4 regions of the Embleya sp. NPDC059213 genome follow, and region 2 is predicted to be linked to each of the others. Evidence: riboswitches for the same ligand, from Rfam matches in the RefSeq annotation. Region 2 holds a riboswitch; each other region holds the start of a gene.
What was found. A riboswitch is a leader RNA that binds a small molecule or an ion and turns the genes downstream of it on or off. The one in region 2 is predicted to bind cobalamin.
Positions count from the first base shown of each region.

Region 1: another riboswitch for cobalamin. It lies ahead of ACFXMF_RS23030 (cob(I)yrinic acid a,c-diamide adenosyltransferase); the one in region 2 lies ahead of ACFXMF_RS25280 (ribonucleoside-diphosphate reductase subunit alpha).
Region 3: another riboswitch for cobalamin. It lies ahead of ACFXMF_RS21100 (ABC transporter substrate-binding protein); the one in region 2 lies ahead of ACFXMF_RS25280 (ribonucleoside-diphosphate reductase subunit alpha).
Region 4: another riboswitch for cobalamin. It lies ahead of metE (5-methyltetrahydropteroyltriglutamate--homocysteine S-methyltransferase); the one in region 2 lies ahead of ACFXMF_RS25280 (ribonucleoside-diphosphate reductase subunit alpha).

Region 1 covers NZ_JBHZAV010000062.1:13,558-17,776, forward strand. The annotation lists gene ACFXMF_RS23020 (hypothetical protein) at 1-472, opposite strand, end outside; gene ACFXMF_RS23025 ((2Fe-2S)-binding protein) at 816-1,631, opposite strand; gene ACFXMF_RS23030 (cob(I)yrinic acid a,c-diamide adenosyltransferase) at 1,607-2,197, opposite strand; cobalamin riboswitch at 2,257-2,384, opposite strand; gene ACFXMF_RS23035 (Ig-like domain-containing protein) at 2,629-3,366, shown strand; gene ACFXMF_RS23040 (DUF5708 family protein) at 3,491-3,703, opposite strand; gene ACFXMF_RS23045 (ABC transporter ATP-binding protein) at 3,990-4,219, shown strand, end outside.
Region 2 covers NZ_JBHZAV010000071.1:35,975-40,193, forward strand. The annotation lists gene ACFXMF_RS25265 (GNAT family N-acetyltransferase) at 1-713, shown strand, start outside; gene mug (G/U mismatch-specific DNA glycosylase) at 794-1,369, shown strand; gene ACFXMF_RS25275 (hypothetical protein) at 1,482-1,670, shown strand; cobalamin riboswitch at 1,804-2,054, shown strand; gene ACFXMF_RS25280 (ribonucleoside-diphosphate reductase subunit alpha) at 2,130-4,219, shown strand, end outside.
Region 3 covers NZ_JBHZAV010000054.1:3,757-7,975, reverse strand. The annotation lists gene ACFXMF_RS21110 (ABC transporter ATP-binding protein) at 1-340, opposite strand, end outside; gene ACFXMF_RS21105 (FecCD family ABC transporter permease) at 337-1,425, opposite strand; partial or broken gene ACFXMF_RS21100 (ABC transporter substrate-binding protein) at 1,592-2,188, opposite strand; cobalamin riboswitch at 2,506-2,731, opposite strand; partial or broken gene ACFXMF_RS21095 (DUF2975 domain-containing protein) at 2,873-2,989, shown strand; gene ACFXMF_RS21090 (hypothetical protein) at 3,032-3,751, opposite strand; gene ACFXMF_RS21085 (ABC transporter permease) at 3,832-4,219, opposite strand, start outside.
Region 4 covers NZ_JBHZAV010000001.1:44,400-48,618, reverse strand. The annotation lists gene metE (5-methyltetrahydropteroyltriglutamate--homocysteine S-methyltransferase) at 1-857, opposite strand, end outside; cobalamin riboswitch at 1,033-1,198, opposite strand; gene ACFXMF_RS00220 (LacI family DNA-binding transcriptional regulator) at 2,039-3,040, opposite strand; gene ACFXMF_RS00215 (amidase) at 3,231-4,219, shown strand, end outside.

The DNA of each region.
Region 1 (4,219 bases), on a different contig from region 2:
GTCCGGCGGTCTCCTTGGCCTGTTCGGCGCGATGTCCGGCGGTCTCCTTGGCCTGTTCGGCGCGGTGCACGGCGGCCTCCTTGGCCTGCGCGGTCCTGTGTCGGGTGGTCTCCTTGGCCTGGTCGGCCCGGTCGCGGACCGCGTCCTCGGCCGACTCGGCCCGGTCGGCCACGGCGGCCGCGATCCGTTGCGCCCGGCGCCGGGTGCGCGGCGCGGCGCGGTCGATCCGCTCGGCCGCCTCGCCGACCTTGCGGTGGATCGCCTCGGGCGGCTCGGCCTGGGTCAACTCCTCCACGGCGTGGTCCACTTGCTCCTGTTTGTGGCCGGGTGTGCGCTCCTGCCGGGGAAGCTCGGACGGCACGCGGGGTTCGACGACGGAATCGGCGGGCGGTGGCACGGTCGGGTCGACGGCGATCTCGTCGGGCTCGCGCGACGCGGACCTGCCGCCGGGCTCTCGGCCTGGGGTACTCATCGGTGCGTACTCCTCTTCACGGTCTCGATGTCCTCGCGTCATCGCCGAGGACCGCGCGCCCTGCGTCTGCCCGGCGAGCGGCCGGTCATTCGTCCTCGGCGGCCCTTCGACGGCCGGGGCCGTCTCCCCGATCCTGCCGGGGGCGCAGACCCGGCAGGACCGAGGACACGGTCCCGGCGTTCGGTGCGTCGATGCCGGAATCGGTGTCTCCGGGACGAGGCTAGGAAAGTCCGCGCCGCAGATCCGGGAATGTCACCCGGATGCGCGGCGGCGTGTCCGATGGATCACCCGCTCGGCCGGATCCGGAGCGCGCCCCGGGGGCCGAGCGGGCGATCGTACGCGGTCAGTGTGCGCCGTCACGCCCGCGCGCCGACGACCCGATCCGGACCCGGGTCGGTTGCGGCGGCTTGTCGTGGAAGACGCAGTCGCCGCACGTACCGCCGCCGGGAATCCGGTAGTACAGGCAGCACGTGGTGCGCCGGAACGCGCCCAGGGCGCCGTGCAGCCCACTCCCTCGCAGCAGGCCCGTGGCCAACAGACCGTCGGCGAACGACCGGGTCGTCGTCACGAGTTCCGGCTCGTCCGGCGCCGGGTGCCGGTGCAGCACCCGGGCCGCACCCACCAGCGCCGACGCGGCGTTGCCGGCCAGCAGGCGCTCCGCGATCGGCACCACCGCCCGAGTGGCCCGGGCCAGCGGCACCAGGTGCGCGGTCATCACCGCGGCGTACACCCGGTCGATCCCGGCCCGGTCCGCGAGCACCGGCGTCGGGATCGGATCCGGCGCCCACAGTTCGATCGCACCGCTCGCCGGGAAGCGCCAGTGCGTCCGGACCGGGTCCAGGTCCGGCACGACCCGACCGAGCACCGCCGCGCCGAGCGCCACCGACCACAACCGCGAGGCCACGCCCAGGTACAGGATCGACGCGGCGACCCGCGGCTCGTCGGTGCGCAACCGGCCCCGCACGTACTCCACCCGGGCCGCCCACGCGTCGGGCGCGGCGCGGTCGTACAACTCGACCAACGGCCGAAAGCCCGCGCCGTCGGCGATCGCTCCGGTCCGCAGCACGAAGTAGGGCCCCACCTCGGCGACTCGGGCCATCGCGTCGCCGACCTCGGGCCGTGCCGCCGAACCGCTCAGCGGTTGTCGCCCGGACGCCACAGCAGATCACCCGCGCCACCCGCGTCGGCCCGTCGGGCGAGCACGAACAGCAGGTCGGACAGCCGGTTGAGGTAGCGCGCGGTGAGCGGGTTCACCGTCGCGGACCCACCCGCCGCCGGTTCGTCCGCCTCGATCAGCGCCCAGGTCGAACGTTCGGCGCGCCGGGCCGCGGTGCGGGCCACGTGCAGCAGGGCCGCGGCGGGGCTGCCGCCGGGCAGGACGAACGAGCGCAGCGTGGGGAGTTCCGCGTTGAACGCGTCGCAGTGCTCCTCCAGCCGGGCCACGTCGGCCTCGGTGATCCGCAGCCGGGTGTCGCCTTCGGCGATCGGCGCGCACAGGTCCGCGCCGACGTCGAACAGGTCGTGTTGCAGTTGGGCCAACACCGCACGGGTCTGCGGCTCCGGGTCGCCGAGCGCGAGCACGACCCCGATCGCCGCGTTGGTCTCGTCCGTGTCGGCGTAGGCCGCCAACCTCGGATCGGTCTTGCGCGTCCGGGAGTTGTCGCCCAGCGCGGTGGTACCGGCATCGCCGGTACGGGTGTAGATCCGGCTCAGTACCAAGGACATGGCGCAGCACCGGCCTCTCTCGGGGAAATCCGCCCCGGTTGGTGAGGTGGCGACGACGTGAGTCTCCTGGCTCTCGGCTCTTCGCTCCTCCCGGCCTTCCCACCCCGTCGCGGGGTCGTGGCCGGTGTGGGAGTCGCTCCCCGATCACAGTGGCGGGACCGCGTCGGATTCACACCGACTTCCTCGTACCGCCGTCGCATAGCGCCTCCCACCATGACACGCGCGCCGGGCCGGGTCCACTGTCGGGCCCGGTCGGTCCACGCTTGTGGGTGAAGCTCGCCGCCGCTCCGCGTGCCGCGTCGCGAACCGGTGGGCACTGCGCACAGGATCGGGGTTCGAGAGCGGCTCCCTCGGCCGGCATCGGATCCGGCGGGCGCCGGCCGACCCATCCCAGATCCGGCCGTGTCCGGACCAGAGTGCCGGAGGATTGTGTGGCCACGGTTTCCGGAACACCCGAACCGGCCGTCCGGATGCGTCGAGTCGGTGTGGTGCTCGTGTGGTGCGCGGTGTTGTTCGGTGTGGGCGCCGGGTGCCCCGCCGTTGCCGTGGTGCCCATCCCGTCGCTGCCGCCCGTGGTCGCCGGCCCGGCCGGCGACTCCGCTCCGGGCTCGCGTGTCGACCGGGTACGGCCGAACGGCGGGTTCGCAGCGCCGATGCCGGCCGCGCCGCGGGCCGTCACGGATCGGGTCGGCACTCGCGCCGGGCAGTCGGTGGACGTCCCGGTGCTGGCCGGCGACACCGGTGAGGGGCTGGCCCTGGTGTCGCACACCAATCCCGAGCACGGTCTGGTCCTCGACGTCGAGGGCGCTCCGGACGAGGGCACGACGGAGGCCGTGTTGCGCTACACGCCGGGGCCGGGCTTCGCCGGGCGCGACGGCTTCCATTACACGATCGTCGACCGGCTCGGCCGCCAGGCCACCGCGACCGTGCGGATCGACGTGGCGGCCGATCCGGGAGCGGCGGAACGGGCGGTCGAGCCGAGGACGGGCCGGCTCGGCGTGCCTCGCGGCGTCGACGAACTGCGGGCGCCGGCGGCCGTGACGCGGCAGGGCGGGCACGATTCGGGCGGCGGGCTGTTGCTGTCGGCCTTCCTGGGCTCGGCGTTGCTCGGCGCGGGCATCCTGGGTTGGGTGGCGCACCGTCGGCCGGGGCGGCGGCAGGTGCGCTGAACGGGGTGATCGGCGGGCCGATCGCCGGGCCGGTCACCGAACCGATCACCGAAGCGATCGGGAAGCGACCGGAAAGCAGTCGGGACGCGATCACCGGGCCGTTCGCCGCGCTCGGCGCACCCGGTCAGGGCTTTCGGGCCTCCCGGGCCTCCCCGGCCTCGCGGGTCAACCGGTAGAGCCCGTACAGCACTTCGGCGATGCCGACGATCAGCAGCACGACGCCGATCTTCCCGAGCGCGATCACGGGTGTGTCGACGTCGTCCGCGAACAGCTTCAGGGCCGCGCCCACCAGCGCGCTCGCCAGGCCGGCCGTCAACGAACCGCGTGCCTTCGTCATGTTCTTCCCTCCTCCACTCGACCTGCGGACATGCCCACGAGGCTAGGTCCGGGGCCGGGGGCGGCACGCCCTCCGCGAGGACGACCCGGCGTACACACTTCGGCCCAGGCGGGGCCCGATTTCCGGCCCGCGAGCGGCTTCGGCGGACCCGGCCCGCCGAGGGCACAGGTGGGGCCGGCCCCACCCTCGGACGGTGGCCGACCCCATGGGCAGGGGCGATTCGCGCTCCTAGCGTTGGACCCGGTGCCGTACACGGGGTGGCGGCCGGATCGGCGGGAGAATCGACGTGGGCGGGCAACCGACACACGAGTGGTACACGGCGCCGGCCGAGTGGGAGGGCGCCGGCCCGCCAGCCGTCCGGCTCGACGCGGTGCGCAAGGTCCACGGCCGGGGCTCCGCGTCGGTGGCCGCCCTCGACGGGGTCGACATCACGTTCGGGCAGGGCTCGTTCACCGCCGTGATGGGCCCGTCCGGCTCCGGCAAGAGCACCTTCCTGCACTGCGCGGCCGGTCTGGA
Region 2 (4,219 bases):
ATGGCCAGGGCTGGCCCCGGTACGCACGTCCCACGCTCGGCGGCTCCGTCGAGCCCACCGCCGCGGATGTACGCGCGGTGCGGGCACGACAGAGAGAGTTGAAAGTGCCCGAGTCGTTCGAATGGGTCGACGAGACCACCCCCGCGCTGCGCGCGGCCGCGATCGAGGCCGAGTTGCATGTGCACGAGCACCCGCTGATGGTGCTCGATCCCGCCGAACGCCCCGCCGAACGACCGTTCCTGCCGGACCTGGTGACGGTGCGTCGGATCCGGGCGGACGCGACCGATCTGGCGATCGTGCACAGCGTCGCGGCGGTCGGCTTCGCGAATCCGGGCACCGCGTCCGGCACCGACGGTCCGACCGAGCGGGACACCGCCGCCCTGGGCCAGGACCCGGACCTGCTGTCCTACCTCAACGAGCGGCTGCGCTCCGGCGAGACGGTGATGTACGCCGCGTACGGCCCGACCGGACCGTTGTGCGTGGGCAGCTACCAGCATCTGTACGACACCACCGAGATCGTCGGCGTGGCCACCCTCCCCGCGGCCCGACGCGGCGGCCTCGCGGCGGCGGTGACCTGGGAGCTGGCCGGGCACGCGCTCGACGACGGGAGCGAGACGGTGTTCCTGTCCGCGGGCGACGAGGACGTGGCCCGGATGTACGGCCGGCTCGGCTTCCGGTCGGTGGGCACCTCGATGATCGCGGACGCGCCGTGAGCGGGCCGGAACCCGAGCCGGCTCCCGAGCGGCCGCTCGTGCTGCCGATCCCGCCGGGCCGCAATCCCACCGCCGCCGAGATGGCCGCCGCACACGGCCGGAGCATCCCGGACGTGATCGGGCCCAACCTTCGGGTGTTGTTCTGCGGGATCAACCCGGGCCTGTGGTCCGGGGCCACCGACCGGCACTTCGCCCGGCCCGGGAACCGGTTCTGGCCCGCGCTGTACGCGAGCGGGTTCACGCCCCGGCTGCTCGCGCCGACCGAGCAGCAGCGGTTGCTCGCACTCGGCCTCGGCATCACCAACGTGGTGGCCCGCACCACCGCCCGCGCGGACGAGTTGACCAAGGACGAGTACCGGGCGGGCGGCGCGGCGCTCACCGCCCGGGTGCACGCGTACCGACCGGCCTGGCTGGCGGTGCTGGGCATCGGTGCGTACCGGACCGGCTTCGGCCGGCCCAAGGCGGTGGTCGGCCGGCAGCCCGAGACGATCGGCGACACCGGGATCTGGGTGTTGCCCAATCCCAGCGGCCTGAACGCGCACTGGACGGCGGCGGCGCTGGCCGAGGCGTTCGCCGAACTGCGGGTGGCGAGCGATCCGGACCCGGGCCCGGATTCGGCGGCCCCACCCGGACCGGGCGGCGCGCCGCCCGCGTGACGGGCGGGTCGGGTCCGTTTCGACGACCTGTATCCGAGTCGACACGTCAACCGACCGAGTGGCATCACCCGGTTGGTGGTTACTTCACGCCGTCTTGCACGGTTGGGTCGGCATGAAGATCCTGCGAGCCCCGTTCGGGCCGTGGCCCACCGAGACGTTCGAGACCCCCGTTTACGAGGCGTTGGTCGCCGAGTGGCGCGACTCGGGTCGGGAGGTGCCGCGACCGGTGGACCGACCGCACGACCGACCGGCCCGGCACGCGCGCCCGGCCCGGCCCGGGCCGCGCACCGGTCGCCCCTGATCCGCGCACCGCGCGTCCCACGCGTCCCGGGGCGAACCACCCCACCGCCGCCCCGGCGGCGGTCCGTGGTACGTCGAGAATCGCGACACGACACAACACCTGGGGGTGCGACGACCACCCCGCCACTACATATATGCTCTGCGACGTAGCTGGTTCGCCGTTCCGAGTTCAGCGGAACGGCGAGGCAAGAGGGAACCCGGTGCGAAGCCGGGACTGCCCCGCAACGGTGAGCGGGAACGAACGTCGTCCTGGAGCGCCGAACGCCGAGAGGCATTCGGGGCCCGACGACCATGGGGAACTCCGCGGTCCGCCGAGCACGTCGTGCCCGGTGGTGCCCCGGCATGCCCGCGAGTCCGAATACCTGCCGGCTGCCCGTGCCCTCGGGCGCGGGGTCACTGTACGTACGAGCTCGCGAGGAGAGAGCACGTGACCGTTGTGGACAGCGTGGGCACGACCCGGATGCGGATCGACGAAAGCCCCGAGGAGCAACTCGCGACCCTGGTGCGCACCCAGGCGCGCGATCTGCCGGAGGTCGATCCGGATCGGGTCGTCCGCCGGGTCGTCGCGGGTCTGAACGAGGGCGCGGACCGGGCCGCCGCCGCGGACCTGGCGGTGCGTACCGCCGCCGAACTGATCGCCGAGGAGCCCGGCTACTCGCGGCTCGCCGCGCGCCTGCTCGCCGGCCGGATCGCCGACGAGGCGTTCGAGGCCGGCGCCGGTTCGTTCAGCGCCGGCATCGCGCTGGGCCGCCGGGAGGGCATCATCGGCGCGGAGACCGCGGCGTTCGTCGCCCGGCACGCCGCCGAGTTGGACGCCGCCGTGGACGTCGAGGGCGACCGCCGGTTCGAGTACTTCGGCCTGCGCACCGTGTACGACCGCTACCTGCTGCGCCACCCGGTCTCGCGCAAGGTGGTCGAGACGCCGCAACACTTCCTGCTGCGCGTCGCATGCGGCCTGGCCCAGGAGCCCGGCGAGGCGATCGGCTTCTACCGGCTGATGTCCTCGCTGGCCTACCTGCCCAGTTCGCCGACGTTGTTCAACTCCGGCACGGTGCACACCCAGATGTCCTCGTGCTACCTGCTCGACTCGCCCAAGGACGAGCTGGAGTCGATCTACGAGATGTACGGGCGGATCGCCCGGCTGTCGAAGTTCGCCGGCGGCATCGGTGTGGCCTGGTCGCGGGTGCGTTCGCGCGGCTCGCTGATCCGGGGCACCAACGGGCACTCCAACGGCATCGTGCCGTGGCTCAAGACGCTCGACTCGTCGGTGGCCGCGGTCAACCAGGGCGGCCGGCGCAAGGGCGCGGCCTGCGTCTACCTGGAGACCTGGCACCCGGACATCCTGGAGTTCCTCGAACTGCGCGAGAACACCGGCGAGGACGCGCGCCGCACGCACAACCTCAACCTGGCCAACTGGGTGCCGGACCTGTTCATGCGCCGGGTCGAGGAGGACGGCGTCTGGTCGCTGTTCGACCCGAACGAGCTGCCCGAACTGCCGGACCTGTGGGGCGCCGAGTTCGACAAGGTCTACGAAGCCGCCGAGCGGGACGGCCGGTTCGTCCGGCAGTTGCCCGCCCGCGACCTGTACGCCCGGATGATGCGCACGCTCGCGCAGACCGGCAACGGCTGGATGACCTTCAAGGACGCCGCCAACCGCACCTGCAACCAGGCCGCGGAGCCGGGCAACGTGGTGCACCTGTCCAACCTGTGCACCGAGATCCTGGAGGTCACCAGCGACGGCGAGACGGCCGTGTGCAACCTCGGCTCGGTCAACCTCGGCGCGCACGTGGTCGCCGGGGAGGGCATGGACTGGGACAAGCTGCGCGCGACGGTCCGCACCGCGGTGGTCTTCCTGGACCGCGTGATCGACATCAACTACTACCCGACCGAGCAGGCCGCCGCGTCCAACCCGCGCTGGCGTCCGGTGGGTCTGGGTCTGATGGGCCTGCAGGACGTGTTCTTCACGCTCGGCCTGCCGTTCGACTCGGCCGAGGCGCGCGAGTTGTCCACGCTGATCTCCGAGGAGATCTACCTCACCGCGCTGGAGACCTCCTCGGCGCTCGCCGAGGTGCACGGCCCGCACCCGGCCTACGCCGAGACGCACGCCGCGCGCGGTCGGCTCCAGCCGGACCTGTGGGAGGGCGTGTACCCCACGCAGACCAAGCGCTGGGACGCGCTGCGCACCCGGGTGGCCGAGCACGGGTTGCGCAACTCGCTGCTGGTGGCGATCGCGCCGACCGCGACGATCGCCTCGATCGCGGGCGCCTACGAGTGCATCGAGCCGCAGGTGTCGAACCTGTTCAAGCGCGAGACGTTGTCCGGCGAGTTCCTCCAGATCAACGCCTACCTGGTGCGCGAGCTCAAGGCCCGCGGCCTGTGGACCCCGCAGGTCCGCGACCGGATCAAGCGTGCCGAGGGCTCGGTCCAGGGCATCGCCGAACTCCCGGCCGACGTGCGCGAGTTGTACCGCACCGCGTGGGAGCTTCCGCAGCGCGCGCTGATCGACCTGGCGGCGGCTCGTTCGCCGTACATCGACCAGTCGCAGTCGCT
Region 3 (4,219 bases), on a different contig from region 2:
ACCGGCCGCGATGCGGCGTGCGCCCCAGGTCAATGACCTGGCGGGCCGTCAGCGGCAGCACGGTGTCGGCCTGCTGTTCCATGAAGGCCACCCGGCGCGCGCGTCGGCGGGCCGTGAGGCTGTACAGGTCCTCGCCGTCGAGGAGGACTCGGCCCGTCTGCGGCCGGCGCAGCCCGGCCAGGGCCCGCAGCAGCGTCGTCTTGCCGGCGCCGTTCGGCCCGAGCAGGCCCGTCACCCGACCGAGGGCGAAGCCGACCGTCACGTCCGTCAACAACGTGGCGCCGTCGACGCGCACGCCGACGTGTTCGGCGGCCGGCGCCGCCGGGTTCACGACGATCACGGCCGACTCCCCCCGGCCGACCTGCCGGCCGCCTGGCGCCACAACAACCATGCGAAGAACGGCGCTCCGAGCCCGGCGGTGACGACGCCGACGGGGATCTCCTGCTCCGGGAGCACCGAGCGCGCCACGATGTCGCTGCCCACGAGCAGCGACGCGCCCACGAGTGCGGACATGGGCAGCAGGAGGGCATGGCGCGGGCCGCACACCAGGCGGACGACGTGCGGCACGACCAGACCCACGAACCCGATGACGCCGGTATTGGCGACCAGACATGCGGTCACCAGCGCCGCCGCGGCGATCAGGGCCCAGCGGGTGCGTTCGACGTGCACACCGACGGAACGAGCCGCGGTCTCGCCGAACGCGAACGCGTCGAGGTCCCGGGCGGCCGCGACCATCGCCACCGTGCCGAGGACGGCCACCACGACCAGGAAAACGGCCGTGTTCCACCGCACCCCGGCCACCGAGCCCAGCGTCCACTCCATGACGCCGCGGGCGGCGTTGCGGTCGCCGAGGACGAGCACGACGAACGAGGTGTACGCGCCGCACAACTGCCCCACCGCGATGCCGGCCAGCACGGTCCGCGAGGCCGGCAGGGTCCGGCTGTGCGCACCGGCGAGGGTCAGCACGACCAGGACGGCGAGCAGGGCACCGACGAAGGCGGCGGCCGGGAGCGCGCCGATCACCGCGGTGCCGGAGACTCCGACACCGAGGACGATCACGGTGACCGCGCCGACGGCGGCGCCGTTGGAGATCCCGAGCAGGTAGGGGTCGGCCAGGTCGTTGCCGGTCAGGGTCTGCAACACCGCGCCGCACACCGCGAGTCCCGCGCCCGTCGCGGCGGCCCCCAGGACGCGGGGCAGCCGCAGTTGCCAGATGATCCGGTCGTCCAGCGCCGTGACGTCGGAGCCACCGAGACCGAGTCGGCGCAGCACCACGTCGGCCACGACGTGCGGCGGCTCGTGGACCGATCCCACGGCGAGGCCGAGCAGCACGGTGGACAACAGCAGTACGGCGGCGACGGCCAGGGCCACCGCCGCACGGCTCGCGCCCGCGAGCCGTGCGGCGGGACGATCCGTCACGGTCACGGACGCCGGTCGCATTAACACATACAACTACACACCAGAACACGACGGCACCGTCGGCGAGCAGCACGCCGGGGGTCGACTCGGAGAACGGCACGACCACGTACGCACGGCGCTGGACGGCCTTGAGCTTGTTCAGCACGGGGTCGTGTTCGAGATAGTCGATCTTGGACTGTGCGGTGTCCCAAGCGGCGTCCGCGAGCACGATGGCGTCCGGGTCCGCCGCGACCACCTGCTCCCAACTCGTGGTCTTCCAGCCACCGGCCAGCGTGTCGAAGACGTTGCGGGCGCCGACGGCGTCGAGCACGAGCTGGGGTCCGCCGTGGCCCGCGCCGACGTACGGGGTTTTGGTACCCGAGTCGTACCAGAGCACGTTCAGGCCCTTGCCCGCCGACTTGGCCGTGACTTCGGCAAGTTGCCGCTTCTGCGCGTCCCGGATGGCGGCGGCGCGCGGTGCGACACCGAACACCTCGGCGACATCGCCCAGTTCGTCCCACACCGTCTGGAAGGACGCCGACGCCTGCTGCTTGCTGTCGGCGCACCCCAACGGCGACAGGTAGGTGGTGATGCCCTGGGAACCCAGTTCGTCCCGCGTGCCCGCCACCTTGTCGGTGAAGGCGCTGGAGTAGGAGGCGTAGAGGAAATCCGGGCGCGCCGCGAGGAGTTTCTCCTTGGACGGATACTTCTCGGAGAGCACCGGGACGGTGTCGTAGGCCGCCTTCCATCGCGCCGGGACCGCGTCGTCGAGGTACGCCGTCCCGGCCATCCGGGTCTGTAGATCGAGAGCCAGGGCGACTTCGGTGGCGCCCTGGTTGAGGGTGACCAACCGGGCCGGCGGTGACGTCACGGTGGTGGTGACGCCGCACCTGCTCACGCTCACCGGCGTCGAGTGGCTGCTCCCGGCCGCCGCGGCGGGCTTGTCGGCCTCGGGCGCACCCGTGCACGCGCCGAGCGCGCCGACGAGCAGGATCGCCACGGCAGCGAGGCCGGAGCGCGTGGAACGCGGGGCGCGCGCCGGAGGTATGAAACGTTCGAATCGAAACGGGCGCAGGGCAGCGCGGGGCATGTGTTCTCCAACCCTCGTGGAACATGTCGCGCCGTGGCCGGTCTCCTGGCTTCCGCATCGACGTTCCGCAGCCGGCCTTCCCGGTTGGCTCGTTCCCGATCCACCCAGTGACCCCGACCGCTGTGGGAGCGGTCGGCGAGGGCCGCGGGACTCCGCGGCTACAGTGGCGAGGGCCGCGCCGGCATTCGACCGGCTTCCCGTACACCACGGCGGCGATAGGCTACCAAACCGCTCGTCGTGCCTCGTCGGCGCTCACGCCCACCGACGCCGGCCGGGTCCTCTCGGGACCGGCAACCCGCTCCGCGCCTGGACCCACGGGTGGAACAACGGGTGGAGACGCGGATGGATCCGAAGGTGGGTCCCTGCGGCGGAGGTCGCCTACGGGGCATGGCCGTCCTGGGAGTTGCGCTCGTCGGGCTCGTGCTGCGGATGCTGCTTGCCCAGGCCGTCGCGCGCGACGTCCAAGCGGCCCGGATGCGGGCCGAGTCGGAGGAGGTGATACTCCCCCATCCGGCGCATCGCCCGGAGCCGCACGGGGCGGCGCTACCGCGTGTGGAGGATGTCCGCCTCGCCGGACGTGGCATGCACCCGCACCCGGTGCGGTGCGGCCGGATCCCGGGCCACGTCGACCTTGACCGAGCCGTGCTCGCTGCTCGCGTCCGTCGCGTAGACGGTGCCGGCCGGCAGCCGGACCCGGGCGTTGTCGCCTTCGGCGTCGACCCGATCGGGTGGCGCGGCGAAGGACAGGTCCACCGCGTCCCGGTCGGCCCGGGCGACGACCGTACGCGTGGTCAACCGCTCGCCGCGGATGCCGCCTTGTGCCGTCCGCGCGTCCAGATCGCCGGACAGGCCGGTCAGCGTGACCTGCCCCGAGGTGGTGCCGACCCGGACCGCGAGCCCCGGCGGCACCCTCACCTCGTAGGAGACCTGCGCGCTGCCGCTCACGGTGTGCCGCAGCGTGAGCGTGCCCTCGGCCGACACGTGTTCGGTTGCGGGTTCGGCGGTGCCGAAATGCTTGATCTCGGTGACCCGCACCGACCCGGGCCCGCCCTGAACCACCTGCACCCGGCCCGCTCCGCCGACGATCACGAGCCGGGTGAGCGGCGCGTCGATGGTGTACTGCGCCCGGCGGGTGGTTGCCTGAGACGGCGAGTCCGGTTCGGCACACGCGGATCCGCCCAGCAGGAGGCCGGTGAGCACGCACAGGCGCACCGGGCGACCGAGTGCGCGGCCGGCGAAAGATGGTGAACGCTTGGGCCACATGGGAGTTCTCGTCCTGATCGGAGTCGGCGAGCACGAGCTCGTGGGCACGAGTGCGGCGGCGGACCGGAGTCGGCGTCGCACTACTGTGCCCCGATCGCGGTGAGGACCGGGATCCGTGCCGCCCGGCATGCGGGGAGCAGCGCCGCGAGCACACCCACCACTGCGGATCCGGCTGCGATCACGGCGAGCGTCGACCACGGGACGGCGAGCACCTCCAGGCCCTGATCGGCCAGTCCGCGCCGGGCGGTCACTCCCCAGCCGACGCCCAGCAGCAGTCCCAGGAGCGTGCCGTACGCCGACAGTGCCACCGATTCGGCCCGGACCATGCGCCGGATCTGCCCGTGCGAGGTGCCGATCGCCCGCAACAGGCCGATCTCCCGGGTGCGTTCGAGCACCGACAGGGTGAGCGTGTTGACCACGCCCAGGGCGGCGATCAGGATCGCCAACCCGAGCAGCGCGTAGACCAGG
Region 4 (4,219 bases), on a different contig from region 2:
AGCGCGTCGAGGTTGGCGGCGGCGGCCCCGGTGAAGTCCAGCGCCAGGCCCTCGATCGGCGCCCGGGCCAGGATCGGCAGCGCCTCGCCGAGGCGGTCGAAGTACGAGGCCACCAACAGCTTGGGCCGGTCGGTGCGGCCGCCGAGATCGCGGTAGACCCGCTTGGCGGCGTTCAGTTCGGCGAAGCTGCGGTCCTGGACCAGGGCGGGCTCGTCGAGCTGCACCCACTCGGCGCCGGCGGCACGCAGGTCGGCGAGCAGCCGGGCGTACACCGGCAACAGCCGGTCCAACAGGGTCAGCGGCTCGAAGTCGGCCGCGACCCCCGGCGCGGGCTTGGCAAGCAGGAGGTAGGTGAGCGGGCCCACCAACACCGGGCGGGCGGTCAGGCCGAGCGCGACGGCCTCCTCGAACTCGGCCACCTGTTTGGCGGAGTTCGCCTCGAAGACGGTGTCCGGCCCGAGTTCGGGCACGAGGTAGTGGTAGTTCGTGTCGAACCACTTGGTCATCTCGAGCGGCGCCACGTCCTGCGTGCCACGCGCCATCGCGAAGTAGCCGTCCAGGGCGTCGACTTCGACGGCGGCGCGATGACGGGCCGGGATCGCACCCACGGCCACGCTGGTGTCGAGGACGTGGTCGTACAGCGAGAAGTCGCCGGTGGGTACCTCGTGGATGCCCGCCTGGGCGAGGCGTTCCCAGTTGGCGCGGCGCAGTTCGGCCGAGGCGTCCCGAAGCGCCTGCGCATCGATGCGGCCGGCCCAGTAGCCCTCGACGGCCTTCTTCAGTTCCCGATTCGGGCCCTGACGGGGATAGCCGTACACGGTGGCACGGGCCGCCGCGGCTGCGGACTTGGTGGTCACGGAACTCTCCTTCGCGAGCCTGTCGACAAGATCCCGGGACGGATCGCAGGCACGAAGGGAATGGCAAACCACACGGGTCACGTCGGTGTACTCCCGCACGTGTCCCACCGGTTGTCCGCCGACCCGCCCACGAGGTCACCGAGATCACCGTGCGCATCGGCGGCGCACGGGCAGTGGCAGGTCTTCGGACTCGCGGGCACATCCGCCAAGGGCGGACACCTACTGGCCGTCGCTTCCCGGACCCGAGTCGGGTCCAGTGCTGGTTGACGGCGGTCGTTCCCACTCACCGCTGCGGGGCAGTCCCGGATTCACACCGGGTTCCCTCTTACGACGCGCCTACCCGGATGGCAGGGCGAACCGACTGCGTGCGACAGCTTAGCCGGCCGAGGGCGCCCCGGGGAGCCACCGCACGAGCCGGATGGGGCGAGCACGCGCCGAAGACGCGGACAACGGCCGGCGACGCATCGGTGGGGCCGGTGTTCGCGATCCGGTGTCGTGTTCGTTCCGACCGGTGGGGAGGACCCGGCGCGGCGGTGACCCTTCGCCGCGGTGCCGAAGTGCCTGGGCCGGCCGGTTTCCACCACAGGGGGAGCCCCACACTCGGGGCTCCCCGCCTGCGGCCGGCACCGGGGCCGGGTCAGGGGACGCACGGGGGAGGGGGAGCGGAGTGGTGAAGGAGGGGTTCAGCGGGAACGGGGTTCCGGCCGCGCCCCATACGGACTGCCGGGTGGCGAGCGGGTCGGGGGCGCCGCAGCCTTGAGCCGGTCCACTGTGTCCTCGAAGGTGGCCTCCTCGACGCCGGCCGCGGCCAGGGCGAGTGCGGACTGCATCGTGTTGGGCGGTTCGGGCGTCGTCGAGCTGCCGGTGGCCGGGATGAACTTGCCGCCGCTGCCGTCGCCGGCGGACCGGGAGGCCGGCCGGCGGGCACCGTAATCGGCGGCCGTGGTGGGGACGTTGGTGGCGGGGTGGCGGGGTGCCGTGGGCTGTGAGCAACCAGGCCGTCATGACCAGGGCGAGCCCGGGGGCTGCCGCCGCAATGCGAGATTTGGCGCCAATACGTGAGATATCAAGGCAAGTCGTAGTGCGCGGAGGGCTTGACGCGACGCAGCACGTTCCGCAGTCGGCGCCTGCCGGCATCGGCCTTGGGCGGGAAGCACTCGAACGGGCGGCACGCGGTCGGTTCAGTGGCCACCCTGGGTCGAGGCCCGGGTGCGCAGTTTCCATGGGTGGAGGCGGACGGTGTCGGGTGGGGTGCGGTCGGCCAGAATGTCGCACAGGAGTTCGGCGCAGGCCTGCCCATAGTCGGCGGGGCGCAAGTCCACGGCGGTGATCGGCGGGTTGCCGGTGCGGGTGGCGGTGCCGTCGACGCAGGAGGCGACGAGCAGGTCCGCGCCGGGAGTTCGACCGAGGGCGCGGGCGCCGTGCAGGACGCCGGGAGCGGCTCCGTCGGGGCCGCACACCACCGCGTCGATGTCCGGTTCCGCGGTGAGCAGGTCCCTGGCGGCTTCGGCCGCCTGCGCGGGGGTCGCCGCGAACGGGATGGTGCGTACGGTGACCGGGACGCCGTGCGGCGTTCCCCACGCGTCGGCGCTCACTCGCAGGGTTTGGGCCCACGCCGAGTCGCCCCCCGGGGCGAGCAGCGCCGGTCGCCGCGCGCCGCGTTCGCGCAGGTGGTCCAGGACCGCGGCGAGCGAGGCGGCGTTGTCGCACACCACGGCACCGATCGGGGCGCGGCTGGGGCCGAGGTAGCGCTCGCCGGTGACGACCGGGACGCCCGCGTCGAGGAGTTTCGGGACGGCCGGGTCGGAGCCGTCGGGGTCGATGACGAGGAGACCGTCGACTCGGGAGGCGACCGGTCCGGAGCTGCCCGTGGGCCCGCCGAGCAGGACGACGTCGAGCCCGTCGTGCTGGGCGCGCTCGACGGCTCCGAAGGCGAGGTCCAGGTAGTAGTCGAGCCGGGTCGCGGTCCGTGGGAGGTAGAGGCCGAGCGCCCCCGCGTCGGCGCGGCGCAGACGGCGGGCGGCGCTGTTGGGGCGGTAGCCGAGCGCCTCCGCCGTCTCGCGGACCCGGGCGCGGGTGGCCTCGGCCACGCGTCCGGAGCCTTGCAGGGCGTCCGAGGCGGTGCTCCGGGACACGCCGGCGGCGCGTGCCACGTCGATCAGGGTCACGATGCGGGCGTTCACAACCACGGAGTCTAGATGTCCGGCCCAGGGATTGCCGGATCGATCCGGCAGCACCTAGGCTCGCCCTGTGCCGGATCGATCCGGCACGGACGTGGGATGCCGTTCGCCCGCCCGGGTTCGGGGCACGGCTTCGACCCCGCGTACCGGTTTAACGAGGCCGCCGAACCGAACCAGCCAGGAGGCACCCCGCATGACCCGCGGATTCGACGTCGTGGAGACCGGCATCGCCGACCTGCGGGTGGCGCTGGAGAAAGGCGAGACCACGGCGGTCGACCTGCTCGACGCCTATCTCGCGCGGATCGCGGCCTATGACCGGCCCGGCACCGCCACCGCGCTCAACGCGGTCGTCGTGACCAACCCGAACGCCCACGCCGACGCCGCGGCCTCCGACGCCCGCCGGGCGCGTGGCGAGAGCCTCGGCCCGCTGGACGGCATCCCGTACACGGCGAAGGACAGCTACCTCGCGAAGGGACTGACGGCGGCGGCCGGTTCGCCGGCGTTCGAACGCCTGGTCGCCCGGTGCGACGCGTTCGCCATCGAGCGACTGCGGGCCGCCGGGGCCGTGCTCATCGGGCTGACCAACATGCCGCCCATGGCCAACGGCGGCATGCAGCGCGGCGTGTACGGCCGCGCCGAAAGCCCCTACAACGCCGACTGGCTGACCAGCGCCTACGGCTCCGGATCGTCGAACGGATCGGGCACCGCGACGGCGGCGTCCTTCGGCGCGTTCAGCCTCGGGGAGGAGACCTGGTCGTCGGGCCGCGCCCCTGCCTCCAACAACGCGCTGTGCGCCTACACACCCAGCCGCGGCGTCATCTCGGTACGCGGCAACTGGCCGCTCGTACCGACCATGGACGTCGTGGTCCCGCACACCCGCACCATGGCCGACCTCCTCGAACTCCTCGACGTCGTCGTCGCCGACGACCCGCAGACCCGCGGGGACCTGTGGCGTTCCCAGCCGTGGATACCGCTGCCCGCGGCGTCCCGGATACGCCCGCTCTCCTACCCGGCCCTGGCGCCGGCGGATGCGACCGCGGCCCGCACCGCGCTCGCCGGCCGGCGGATCGGCGTGCCCCGCATGTACATCAACGCCGACCCCGACGCCGGGACGAACCCCCGCGGCGGCATCGGCGGCCCGACCGGGCAACGCATCCGGACACGCGCGTCGGTCATCACCCT